DNA from 4 places in the Luteibacter sp. P4_D7_3 genome. Region 2 is predicted to be linked to each of the others. Evidence: riboswitches for the same ligand, from Rfam matches in the RefSeq annotation. Region 2 holds a riboswitch; each other region holds the start of a gene.
What was found. Region 2 has a riboswitch for cobalamin ahead of AC1DSN_RS04645 (TonB-dependent receptor domain-containing protein). Riboswitches for the same ligand answer to the same signal wherever they lie in the genome.
Positions count from the first base shown of each region.

Region 1: another riboswitch for cobalamin. It lies ahead of btuB (TonB-dependent vitamin B12 receptor); the one in region 2 lies ahead of AC1DSN_RS04645 (TonB-dependent receptor domain-containing protein).
Region 3: another riboswitch for cobalamin. It lies ahead of AC1DSN_RS00380 (ribonucleoside-diphosphate reductase subunit alpha); the one in region 2 lies ahead of AC1DSN_RS04645 (TonB-dependent receptor domain-containing protein).
Region 4: another riboswitch for cobalamin. It lies ahead of AC1DSN_RS02995 (CoA-acylating methylmalonate-semialdehyde dehydrogenase); the one in region 2 lies ahead of AC1DSN_RS04645 (TonB-dependent receptor domain-containing protein).

Region 1 covers NZ_JBFUIT010000118.1:871-4,041, reverse strand. The annotation lists gene btuB (TonB-dependent vitamin B12 receptor) at 1-1,160, opposite strand, end outside; cobalamin riboswitch at 1,280-1,509, opposite strand; gene AC1DSN_RS11975 (S1 family peptidase) at 1,678-3,171, opposite strand, start outside.
Region 2 covers NZ_JBFUIT010000025.1:16,607-19,777, reverse strand. The annotation lists gene AC1DSN_RS04655 (SIS domain-containing protein) at 1-402, shown strand, start outside; gene nagA (N-acetylglucosamine-6-phosphate deacetylase) at 420-1,565, shown strand; cobalamin riboswitch at 1,612-1,847, shown strand; gene AC1DSN_RS04645 (TonB-dependent receptor domain-containing protein) at 1,985-3,171, shown strand, end outside.
Region 3 covers NZ_JBFUIT010000001.1:88,804-91,974, reverse strand. The annotation lists gene AC1DSN_RS00380 (ribonucleoside-diphosphate reductase subunit alpha) at 1-1,914, opposite strand, end outside; cobalamin riboswitch at 2,082-2,293, opposite strand; gene AC1DSN_RS00375 (hybrid sensor histidine kinase/response regulator) at 2,484-3,171, shown strand, end outside.
Region 4 covers NZ_JBFUIT010000014.1:2,062-5,232, reverse strand. The annotation lists gene AC1DSN_RS03000 (acyl-CoA dehydrogenase family protein) at 1-380, opposite strand, end outside; gene AC1DSN_RS02995 (CoA-acylating methylmalonate-semialdehyde dehydrogenase) at 392-1,915, opposite strand; cobalamin riboswitch at 2,039-2,257, opposite strand; gene AC1DSN_RS02990 (aldo/keto reductase) at 2,298-3,171, opposite strand, start outside.

The DNA.
Region 1 (3,171 bases), on a different contig from region 2:
AACTGGCTGTTCTCGTCACGACGCACGCTGCCCTGTACGGAGCTGTCGCCGTACTCCTGCTGCCACTCGGCAAACAGCGCGTGGTTGCGGCGTGCATCGACGAGGTAGTCGGTGCTGCCAACCACGCGATCGCGTTGCCAATCGAAGCCCACGGTGGTGAGGCCGGCGCTCTCACCGACGCGACCGAGATCGGCCTGGAGGGAAGCGAGGTCACGATGCGTGTTGAACGTGTCGGCGTAAACGCCATTCTCGTAGTCGGTCGAAAGATCTTCGCTACGGCTCAGGCTGGCGGTGATCAGGATGTCCTGCGCCGGCTTGTAGCGCACGCGGCTGCCCAATACCTGTGTCGCCGACTGGGCAAAGTTGCTGCTGGTGCCGTCGTAGTGGTTGCGGCCTTCCGTACGCGTCGCCGTGGCGTCAGCGTCCCACTGGTCGTCGAAACGCCAGCCGCCCAGCAAAGACAGCGCATTATTCTTGTAACCATCCCTGTCGGGCTCATACGTGAAGCAGCCGGCGCCGCCCGGGCTGGGCTTCCCGCGGCACGCATTGATGCCGTCGGTCTGGTCATGGGTTGCCTGGACGGAGTACCAGCCTTGCGCACCGCGACCGGCGAAACCGACGGAACCGCTCGCCGCGTCGTATGAGCCCACGCCTACCGAGAAGTTCGGTACGAACGCGCCCTCGGGATGACGGGTGAAGATCTGGATGACGCCACCGAGCGCTTCCGAACCGTAAAGGCTGGAGTACGGACCGCGCACGATTTCGATGCGCTCGATCTGGTCGACCGGGATGTCCTGGAAGGCAGCAGTGCCGGAGGTGGCCGAGCCGATCTTGACCCCGTCCACCATCACCAGCACGTGATCGGATTCGGTACCGCGCAGGAACACGGACGTGGCCTTGCCCGGACCGCCGTTGTTGGCGATCGACACGCCCGGGGTACCGCGCAGCAGGTCAGCCAGGGAATGCGGCTGGAGACGCTCGATATCGGCGCGGTCGATCACCGTCGAGGCGGCGAGGACCTGGCTCTGGGTCTGGTCTGTGCGACTGGCCGTGACGACGACCTTGTCCAGATCGGTGGAAGCATCATCGGCGATGGCCGCAGCGGGCACGAGCAAAGCGATCGCGATGGAGACCGCGAGGGTGGAAGAACGAAATGACACAAAACAACTCCTGCTAACCGCGCCTACCCGCGCGGCATCAATGGCGAGGAACAGGAGGCGGGAAGACAGGATCGCGGAGGGCAAAAGGCCGACGGCAACCCACGACATGGCCCTCCGCCTGTCCGGTGTACCTCATGGCCGGTCTCCGGGCTCGCGAGCGCAGGGAATCCCTACCGGACGGCGCCTTCCCATGCCTATGGCACAGTGACTTGATGCCGACCTTTGCTCGCCTACCGTTGCGGGGGCAGCTCCGGAATGGTGGCAGCCTCGAAAGGCCGCGCACGTCACCGGATTCCCGTTTCAATCCTCGGCACTGAAGCCTTGGATCACCTTGGGCGCAAGTAGTGTATCCGAACGCGGCACACGGCGGCATAGATGGCCAATTAAAAGAAGGGTGCGCGGCCGAGCCGGCCGCTGAGTGCCCCAAAAGCCTTAAAAGGTTGCATCGAATTCCTTGCTGCCCGACCACAGCACGGTGTTGTGTTCACCGGTCAATCATCGTCGCCCCACAGGGCGATCAGTGCTCGCGAACCGTCGCGCCTTTCACCGCGTTGGCCAGCCGCTGCTTCATGACCGCATCCGACGGATTGGCGTCGCTTCCGTAGTACAAGGTGTAGAGCACGTTGGTATCGGCACCAGGCGTACCGAGCGTCGTGCCAGCCCAGCTCATGTCGGAGTCCTTGTACGGCTGTCCGTCCCCTGGGTGGGCGCGGGTAACGATGTCCTTCCAGCCGGAAAGATAATCGCGCGGCGAGTCAGGGAATGGCTTCGGATGCCGATTGATGCGTACGGCGGTGTACTTGTCCATATCCGGCTGAGCGCTAATGCCCGCGATACCCAGCGTCGCGCTGCCGTCGCGTCCCAGATAGCCGTAGCTGACGGCGAGCTCACCGTTGGCTTCGATCGGCTGCAAATCCGGGCCATAGCTAAGCGAGAATCCCGCCGGCGCGATGGAAAACCGCTTGCCGAAGTCGATGGCGAGATTCGCAGAGGCCAGCTCCGTGGGCACCCAGTCACCTTGCTGGAGGAATTCCTTCCAGGCAGCGAAGCTACCGTCGTAGGTCGTGGAGATCAGTCCGAGGAGGGTTTCGGTCTGGACGCTATCGGCGTGCCGGAAACGCGACTGCGTCTTCGACAGGAGAACGACATAACCGTCGGGCACGGGTAGCGAGTACACCTCGAGCACGGCGTCGATAGCCGGGAAGGCAAAGTCGCGATGCTGCCAACGCCGATGCCATCGATCGACGACGACAACGTCGCTGATGGGCGACCCGAGCGACGTCATCCTGACTTTCTCGTCGCCCACGTCACGCGTGAACGTGGAGGCTTTGAAGATCAGGTCCACGAGGCCGGCGGCGTCGGAGTACAGCTTGGCCAGGGGCAGATCGTCTGGCTTTCGCACATGCAGCAGTATGACTTTCCCCAACAGGCCGGCATCGACGAAGCCATTGCCTGGAAGTGCTGACTTCGCGTGCTCGGGTATCCAGTAGGTCCACTCGTTGTTAGCACCACGACGAAGTGCCATGGGGTAGGCATCGAGCGGCGCACCGGCGGCAAGGATTTTTTTGCTGCCATCACCCTTGGGAAACATGTTGGCATCCTCCCGGCCGAGAAGCTCCTTCCACTGGGAATCGAAAAAGGTGTCGGCCTGCGCCAGGTAACTCTTGGCGAAATCGTCAAAAGTAAGTGGCAGGTCGACATGCACGCGGAAGATCCCATCCTGGGTCGCGTCCATGAAGATGGCACGGCCCGAGGCACGCCTTTCCGAGTCCACCGATTTCGTCGGCGCATCCAGAACCAGACTGATGGGCAGCGCGAAGTTGAGGTTTTCGTTGGGCGACTTGCGCAACACCACGCCGATCACCTTCCCGTCCTTGTCCAGGAGGGGGCCGCCGCTATTGCCTGGCGATGCGGCCGCCGAGAAGCGGATCCACTTCCACTGGCCATTCTCGTCTTCCGGCGTATCGGACGTGTACAGGCCATCGCGTACCACGACGCCTGTGCCCAACGC
Region 2 (3,171 bases):
GTCGGTCGTGGTTTTGGTTTCGCCGGTGCGCTCGAGGCCGCGCTCAAGTTCAAGGAAACCTGTGGGCTGCATGCCGAAGCCTTCAGCGCGGCCGAGGTGAAGCACGGCCCGATGGCCCTGGTTGGCCCCCATTTTCCGGTGCTGTTCTTCGCGCAGAACGACGACACCCTGCCCGGCGTGCTCGAGGTCGCCGCCGAGTTCCGCAAGCGCGGTGCCAAGGTGTGGGTAGCCGCGCCGGGTGCCACGGGTGACGACATCCTCCCGCTCGTCGCCACGGCACCCATCGCCGCGGTGCTGGTCACCGTGCAGAGCTTCTATCGCGCCACCGCCGCCCTCGCACTGCGCCGTGGCTTCAATCCCGACGTCCCGCCGCACCTGAACAAGGTGACGGAAACCGTCTGATTCATGGAGTTCCTCGTATGACCCTCGCCCTCGTCAACGGCCGCGTCCTTACCGATAACGGATTCCAGGGTGGCTTTGCCGTCCTCATCGACGACGGAAAAATCACCGGTCTCGCGCTGCCATCCGATCCGCGCGTGCGCGCGGCGGAACGCCACGATCTCGGTGGCCGCACCCTGCTACCCGGCTTTATCGACTGCCAGGTCAACGGCGGCGGTGGCGTGCTGTTCAACGACGTACCCACCGTCGATGCGATCCGCAGGATCGGCGAGGCGCATGCGAAGTTCGGCACGACCGGCTTCCTGCCCACCCTCATCAGCGACGATGTCGACGTCATGGCGAAGGCTATCGACGCCGTGAACGAAGCCGTGGCCCAGGGCGTGCCCGGCGTGCTCGGCATCCATCTCGAAGGCCCGTTCATCGCGCCCGAACGCAAGGGCGTGCACGATCCGGCCAAGTTCCGCATCGCCGATGCGAGTGACGTGGCGATGGTCGCGCGCCGCCACGGCGGCGTGACTCTGCTCACCCTCGCACCGGAACGCGCCAGCGCCGCCGTGCTGCAGGAGCTGGTCGCCAACGGCGTCATCGTCGCTGCCGGCCACACCGCCGCCGACTACGACACCACGCGTAACGCGCTGGCCACTGGCATTCGCGGCTTCACGCACCTGTTCAACGCCATGACCCCGTTCACCAGCCGCGAACCTGGTGTGGTCGGCGCCGCACTCGAGGATCCCGCCAGCTGGTGCGGCCTGATTGTCGACGGCCACCACGTGCATCCGGCTTCCTTGCGTGTCGCCATCGCGGCGAAGGCGCGCGAGAAGATGATGCTGGTGACCGATGCCATGCCGCCGGTCGGCTCCGACGACCCGACCTTCGTGCTGAAGGGCGAGACGATCACGGTGAAGGACGGTGTCTGCCAGACCGCCGACGGCACCCTGGCCGGCTCCGCGCTGGACATGGCCACGGCCGTACGCAACACGATCAACATGGTCGGCGTGCCTTATGACGAAGCCGCCCGCATGGCCTCGACCTACCCGGCCGCCTTCCTCGGCCTCGGCGCCACCCACGGCCACATCGCCGCCGGCTACCGTGCCGACCTGGTCGTGATGGACCACAACCACGAGGTCGTCGAGACCTGGATCGGTGGCGTCCGCGTCGTCGGCTGACACCGTCACGTTTGTTAAATCCGCGTGACATGAACCCGGCGGCCCGCTAGAGTGGCGCCGTTCGGGTGTCCCGGCCGGCGGTCGCTGGTGGGATGAAACGGGAAGCCGGTGCGTCGCCTCGCGACTATTCCGGCACTGCCCCCGCAACGGTAAGCGACAGGAAGGCCTGAAGGTCTTTACGGAAACCGGCCATACGCCACTGCGAAAGCGGGAAGGCGCCGGGTTCCGCCACGGCAGGTGGCTGACGCGAGTCCGGAGACCGGCCCGATGCATTCGCCTCGCGACACTCGCGGGGCGTTTTATGTTGGGCGATTCGCGGAGGGCGGATCCGGACAGCGTTCCGGGTCGATCCGTGCCCGCATGCCGTTCGCCGTTTGTCCTCCGTTTCGCCTTTAGCGACGCACTAAGGAAACGGCTCCATGAAGAAGACCCTGCTCGCGATGGRCCTGCTGTCGTCCATCGCCGCCACCCACGCGGCCGACGCTCCCGCCGAGAAGCTCGATCCGGTGGTGGTCACGGCCAACCGTGCGGCCACGCCGCTCGACGAAGTGCTCGCCCCGGTCACGCTGATCACCCGCGAGGACATCGAGCGCCTGCAGCCGGTCAGCGTGCAGGACCTGCTCACCGGCCTGCCGGGCATCGTCATGGCGAACACCGGTGGCATCGGCCAGCAGACATCGTTGTTCATGCGCGGCACCAACTCCTCGCACACCCTGGTCCTATTGGACGGTGTGCGCGTCGGCACGGTCGGTGCCGGCATCCCGGCCTACGAGCAGCTGCCGGTGGACCAGATCGACCACATCGAGATCGTTCGCGGCCCGCAGTCGAGCCTGTATGGCTCGGACGCCATCGGTGGCGTCATCCAGATCTTCACCCGCCACGGCCAGGCCGGCGAAGCGCCCACGCCTTCGGTGTCGGTCACCGGTGGCAGCCACGGCTACACCGACGGCCAGTTCGGCCTGTCCGGTGGCACGCAGCACAGCTGGTACAACGCCAGCCTCGGCGGCCAGTACACCTCGGGCATCAATGCCTGCCGTGTCGGTGCGGGCGAGGCCTTCAAAGGCTGCTTCACCGACGAACCCGACCATGACGCCTACCGCACCTATAACGGCGCGCTCTCCGGCGGCTACCGCTGGGACGACGGTACGGAGCTCACCGGCAGCTGGCTGCGTAGCAAGGGCGACATCGAATACGACGGTGACTTCCAGAACCTGACCCGCCGCTCGCAGCAGGTCGCCGGCACCAAGCTCGCGTTCAACGCGCTGGAGAACTGGCGCATGTCGATCAGCCTGGGCCAGAACCAGGACCGCGCCGACAACTACCTCAACGGCGCCGACAAGACCCTGGACTTCGTGAACTACGGCGTCGACAAGGCGCGCGTGGGTTACCTGTACTCCAAGCGCAACCAGGCCTCCTGGCAGAACGATTTCACGCTCGCTCCGGGCCAGACGCTCAGCGTCGGCGTGGACTTCCAGCAGGAGAAGCTGAAGAGCGACACGGATTACCTGAAGGACACGCGCGAGAACACCGGCGTGTTCGCGCTGTACCAGGGCATCTTCGGCGCCAATGAGATCCAGCTGTCGGCACGTCACGACCACAACAACCA
Region 3 (3,171 bases), on a different contig from region 2:
CAGGCCCTTGGCCTTGATCTTCTCGCGCAGATCGGCCCAGCGGCCGTCGGCATCGGTCGGCGTGGCGGCCGGCCAGTAGTCGAACTGCATTTCACCGTTGGCCGAACGGGTTTCTTCAAAGCCCGGTAACGGGCCGTCGCGCTCGGCGATCTCGTTCGACATCGACAGCGCGTGGAAGTAGATCTCTTCCTGGATACGCGTCGACAGCTTGCGGGCTTCTTCCGAATCGAACGGCAGGCGCAGCTTGAAGAAGACATCCTGCAGGCCCATCACGCCGAGGCCGACCGGGCGCCACTTCATGTTCGCCGTCTTCGCCGTGGCGATCGGGTAGAAGTTGAGGTCGATCACGCGGTTGAGCTGGCGAACGGCGGTGCGCACGGTGGTGGCGAGCTTGTCGTAGTCGAACTGGCCATCCACCACGTGGCGGGCGAGGTTCACCGAGCCGAGGTTGCACACGGCCGTCTCGCCTTCCGAGGTCACTTCGAGGATCTCGGTGCACAGATTGGACAGGTGGATGACGTTCTGCGGCAGTGCGGTCTGGTTGCTGGTCGCGTTGGAGCGATCCTTGAAGGTCATCCAGCCGTTGCCGGTCTGGGCCAGCGAACGCAGCATGCGGGCGTAGAGCTCGCGTGCCTTGATCGACTTCGACGCGAGGCCTTCGGCTTCGGCCTTTTCATAGGCGGCGTCGAAGGTCGGGCCCCAGGTGTCGACGAAATGCGGGACGATCTTCGGATCGAACAGCGACCAGTCGCCGTCCAGTTCCACGCGGCGCATGAACAGGTCGGGGACCCAGTTGGCCAGGTTGAGGTTGTGTGTGCGGCGCGCGTCGTCGCCGGTGTTCTCGCGCAACTCGAGGAACTCCTCGATGTCCGCATGCCAGGATTCCAGGTACACGCAGGCCGCGCCCTTGCGCTTGCCGCCCTGGTTCACCGCGGCAACCGAGGCGTCGAGCGTTTTCAGCCAGGGCACGAGGCCGTTCGAATGGCCGTTGGTGCCTTTGATCAGCGAACCGCGCGAGCGGATGCGCGAGTAGGCCAGGCCGATGCCGCCAGCGAACTTCGATAGCTGGGCCACGTCGCCATACTTGGCGTAGATGGATTCCAGCGCGTCCTGCGGGGAGTCGAGCAGGAAGCACGACGACAGCTGCTCATGCGCGGTGCCGGCGTTGAACAGGGTCGGCGAGCTGGCCAGGTACTCCAGCGACGAGAGCATGCGGTACAGCTCGAGCGTCTCGGCCACGTCGTTGCCGCCGAGCGCGCAGGCGATGCGCATGAAGAAATACTGCGGCGTTTCGATCACGAAGCGCTTGGTCGGGTGGCGCAGCAGGTAGCGGTCGTACACCGTGCGCAGGCCGAAATACTCGAAGCGACGCGAACCGGTCGTGTCGATCGCATCGTTGAGCTTGCGCGCGTTGATCTGCACGAAGTCGCGGAGGCGCTCGTTGAGGATGCCCAGGTCGAAGCCGGTCGAGATCGACTGCGAGAAGGACTGGATGTCCTGGCCCGACACTTCCTTGTCGACGAACGCGGCGAGCAGGCGCGCGGCGAGCTGGCCGTATTCCGGCTCTTCGGCCGTGAGCGCGGCCGAGGTGCGGATCGACAGCTGGTCGAGTTCCTGGGTGGTGGCGCCGTCGTACAGGCCGCCGATCGTCTTCAGCGCCACGCGCATCGGATCGACCGCAAACAGGCCATCGGCGCTGCGCGTCACCGCGCGCACGATTTTGTTCACGTCGACCACTTCGTGGCCGCCGTTGCGCTTGGTCACGCGCATCTGTCCGGGGTTGTGCGGCGGCGTCAGCGCGAAGGCCGGCGGCGCGTCGTTCTTGTAACCGGCGGCAGGCGCCTTGTCGGTTGCTGCGGAGGGAGTGGCGGCCGCGTCGGCCGTCTCGGTGCGCTCGCGCGCTGCGGAATCCATCGTCGTCATTGTGTTGGCAGCCCCATGGCCTTGGTCAAACCTCCGTCCCGAGGGTCGGCTCGATGCGATGGGGGCAAAACACGGGAAATGTCGGGGACGGAGCGCCTTTGAAGGCCTCCGGTCCGCGACGTGCTTCCCCGCGGAAGCCGTCACCACTATCGAGGCCTCTCGGGCACCGATTGCTGGCAGGTCTTCGGACTCGTGGACGTGGACCTTGCGGTCCGCCTACCCGTCGCTTCCCAGTCCCCGAAGGACCAGTGCATTGAACGGGATCGTTTCCACTTACCGCTGCGGGGCAGTTCCGGATTCACACCGGTATTCCCTATTAAGTCCGACGGGCAGTCGCGCCTCTCCGGACACCAACGAGACACACGATATAGCTGGCGAAGGGGTGCGTCAACACAAGATGTAGGGTGTTGGCGTAGGTGGTTGATCGGCTGGGGAGTCCCTGTTGTCAAGCGTTTTTCGACGGCTCGCCAATGAAGGTTCTGTGAAGGCCGTCTACACAAAGGGAACCACAATGAACCGATAAAATCGCCGCCCACCAGCCTCCCACGATTGCTCGACAGATGCCCTCATCGTTCGCATTGCAGGACCAGACTCTCCTTTCCCATGCGCTCGATGCCCTGCCATTTGGCTTTGCGGCCGTGTCGGCTTCGGGAGAGCTGCTCTACGCCAACGCCTGGGTGACCGCCCGCTTGCGCGAACACGAGCCTTCGGGGTTCCTCGGCCTGTGGGACCCCGACAGCCGCGATCGCCTTGTCGCGGCGCTGCCGCTGGTCATACCAGGCAACGGCGTGCGCGAGCTGGCCCTCGCCACGGTCGATGGAGCCCACGTGCGGGTATCGCTCGAAGCCCGGCCGGGTTTGCCAGCCACCGCGGCGGTGACGATCCGTTCGGCGGGAGAGGGCACCGACGGCTCCGGTGCCGCCGAAGATCGCCGCGTTGCCCTGATCGAGATCGGCAACCTGCTGCGCGATCTGGAAGATCCGATCGATATTGCCTACCGTGTCGCCGAGGTACTCGGCCGGACGCTGAAGGTGAGCCGGGCCGGCTACGGCACGATCGACCCGGTGGCCGAAACCATCACGGTGGAGCGAGACTGGAATGCGCCAGGGATCCAGACCCTCGCCGGCGTACTGCACTTTCGCGACTACGGCAGCTACATCGATGAGCTCAAACGTGGCGTGACCACGGTGATCACCGACGCCCGGACGGACCCACGCACGGCTGCCACCGCCGATGCCCTGGCCGGCA
Region 4 (3,171 bases), on a different contig from region 2:
AGCTTCGTGCCGCTGGCGAGAAGCGGTCCCCATATGTCGCGTAGGGCCGGCGTCGCGTGTGCGGTGAGCATCCAGGTGGCCATGTTGTGGATGCTGATGAAGGCGGCCGTCGAGGGATCGATGGCAGCGAGTTCCTCGAAGACGATGGTCGCATCCAGGCGCGTGAGCCCCGTGCCACCGGCCTTTTCGTCAACGTAAAGGCCGCAGAAACCAAGGTCGCCGGCCCTGCTTATCGCCTCACGCGGGAACTCGCTCTCTGCGTCCCAGCGCGCCGCATGTGGCGCAAGCTCGGCCAGGGCGAACGCGTGCGCGGCATCGCGAAACGCGAGCTGGTCTTCGCTCAGGTCCGTTTGTGGCGGTGGTGTCCGGGGAATATCCATGACCGCGGCCATCACTTGAGACTGATGGTGGTGTTGACGCCGACGTGTAGCGTGTCGTCGTCGAACCAGCGCTGTGTCACCGTCTTGGTCTGGGTATAGAACATGACGACCTGCTTGCCGTAGGGGCCGAGGTCGCCCAGCTTCGAGGCGCGCGAGCCGGTGAAGGAGAACAGCGGTACCGGGACGGGAATGGGCACGTTGATACCCACCTGGCCCACGTCGATGTCTTCCTGGAAGCGACGCGCAGCGGCACCGGACTGGGTGAACACGGCCGTGCCGTTACCGTTCGGATTGGCGTTGACCAGCGCGATCGCGTCGTCGAGCGAGTCGGCGGCAAGGATGACCAGCACCGGCCCGAAGATTTCCTCGTCGTAGATGCGCATGCCGGGTCGCACGCCGGAAAAGATGGTCGGACCGACGAAGTTGCCGTCCTCGAAGCCCGGCACCCGCGGTTTGCGGCCATCGAGCTCGAGGATGGCGCCTTGCTCGATACCCGAGGCAATAAAGGCCTCGACGCGCTCGCGCGCCGCACAGGAAATCAGTGGGCCGACATCGGTATCGGCGGCGTTGCCTGCGCCGACCTTCAGCGTCTTCGCCTTGCTTACGAGGTCGGCTATCCAGGATTGCGACTCGCCGACGAGCACCGCGGTCGAAGCCGCCATGCAACGCTGTCCCGCCGCGCCGAACGCCGCGCCCGCGAGCGCGTTGAGCGTCTGGTCCTTGTTGGCATCGGGCAGCACCACGGCGTGGTTCTTCGCGCCCATCATGCACTGCACCCGCTTGCCGGTCTGCGATGCACGGTGATAGACGTGCGTGCCGACACGCGTGGAGCCGACGAAGGACACCGCCTTGATATCGGCGTGGTCGCAAATCGCGTTGACCACGTCTTCGCCGCCGTGCACCACGTTGAGTACGCCCTTCGGGACGCCGGCTTCGAGCGCCAGTTCCACCAGGCGCATCGTCACCATCGGGTCCTGCTCGGACGGCTTCAGCACGAAGGTGTTGCCGGTGGCGATCGCCATCGGGAACATCCACAGCGGAATCATCGCGGGGAAATTGAACGGCGTGATACCCGCGCAGACACCAATCGGCTGCAGGAGAGTGTAGGTGTCGACGCCGCCGGCCACGTTGTTGGRGAGTTCGCCCAGCTGCAGGTTGCCGATGGCGGCCGCGTGCTCGACCACTTCGAGGCCCCGGAACACGTCGCCTTCCGCGTCGGGAAGGGTCTTGCCCTGTTCGGCGCTGAGCAGGGTGGCCAGCTCGCCCATGTGCTCGCGAATCAGTTGCTGGTACTTGAGGAAGATACGCGCGCGTACGCCGATGGGCGTCTTGCGCCAGGTCTTGAACGCTTGCGTGGCGGCGGCAACGGCAGCGTTCACCTCGTCAGCCGTGGCGAATGGCACGCGCGCGAGGATGGCCTGTGAGGCGGGATTGACGACATCGCGCCATTCGGTGGTTTGGGATTCGACGAAGACGCCGTCGATCAGCAACTTTACGGTCGCGACATCGGCCGCAACTGAGTCCAGCTTGTTCATGGTCCTGCTCCGTACGCTCACCCGCGAAATGGGTGCTGCGGAGCAGACAAGAGGACCCGGAGCAGCGGGTGGCCGCGCCGTATCAGCCCGTCCGGTTGCCCGCCGCAACACCCGAGGAGGCACCCTAAGGCGCCTGCACAGGCCGGTCTCCGGGCTTGCGAGCGATGCGTACCGCACCACCCCGACACCTTCCCGCGCTAGCGCAGTGGTCTCTCGTCGGGTGTTCTCGCTTACCGTTGCGGGGGCAGCGCCGGAATAGGATCTCGCGATCCGCACCGGCTTCCCGTTTCACCCTGCGCGCCGCGTAAGCGACGACAGGACACCTGTGATCTCCCGAGTGTAGCCGGGTGGCCGAACCGCTCAAGCTGCAGTGCGGTAGAACTCAGCGGCCGACGAGCGCCTGCAGGTGGGCCGGATAACGCTCTCCCTGCAGCGGAATCTTCGAGACCGAGTCGTGGATGTCGCGCAGATCCTCGTCGCTGAGTGCGAGGTCGGCCGCACCTAGGTTCTCTTCCAGTCYATGCAGCTTGGTCGTGCCCGGAATCGGCGCGATCCATGGCTTCTGGTGCAGCAGCCAGGCGAGCGCGATCTGTGCCGGCGTGACGTGCTTCGCGTTTGCGATGGTACCCAGCAGATCGATGAGTGCCTGATTCGCCTTGCGCGACTCCGCAGAGAAACGCGGCACGCTGTTGCGGAAGTCCTTGCTGTCGAAGCTCGTAGCGGCGTCGATCTTGCCGGTAAGAAAGCCCTTGCCCAGCGGGCTGAAAGGAACGAAGCCGATGCCGAGTTCTTCCAGGGTCGGCATCACTTCGGCTTCCGGCTCCCGCCAGAACAGCGAGTATTCGCTCTGCAGGGCCGCCACAGGCTGCACGGCGTGAGCGCGGCGGATGGTCTGCACGCCCGCTTCCGACAGGCCGAAGTGCTTCACCTTGCCTTCGGCGATCAGGTCCTTGACCGCGCCGGCCACCTCTTCGATGGGTACGGACGGGTCGACGCGATGCTGGTAGAACAGGTCAATCACATCGGTGCGCAGGCGCTTCAACGAGGCCTCGGCAACGGCCCTGATGTGTTCGGGGCGACTATTGAGTGCGCCTGGCACACCGCCAACGTCGAAGCCGAACTTGGTGGCGATCACCACCTTGTCGCGGAAGGGGGCGAGTGCCTCGCCAACGACTTCCTCGTTGGTGAACGGGCCGTAGACCTCGGCCGTATCGAAGAAGGTTACCCCGCGCTCGACCGCCGCCCGGATCAGGGCG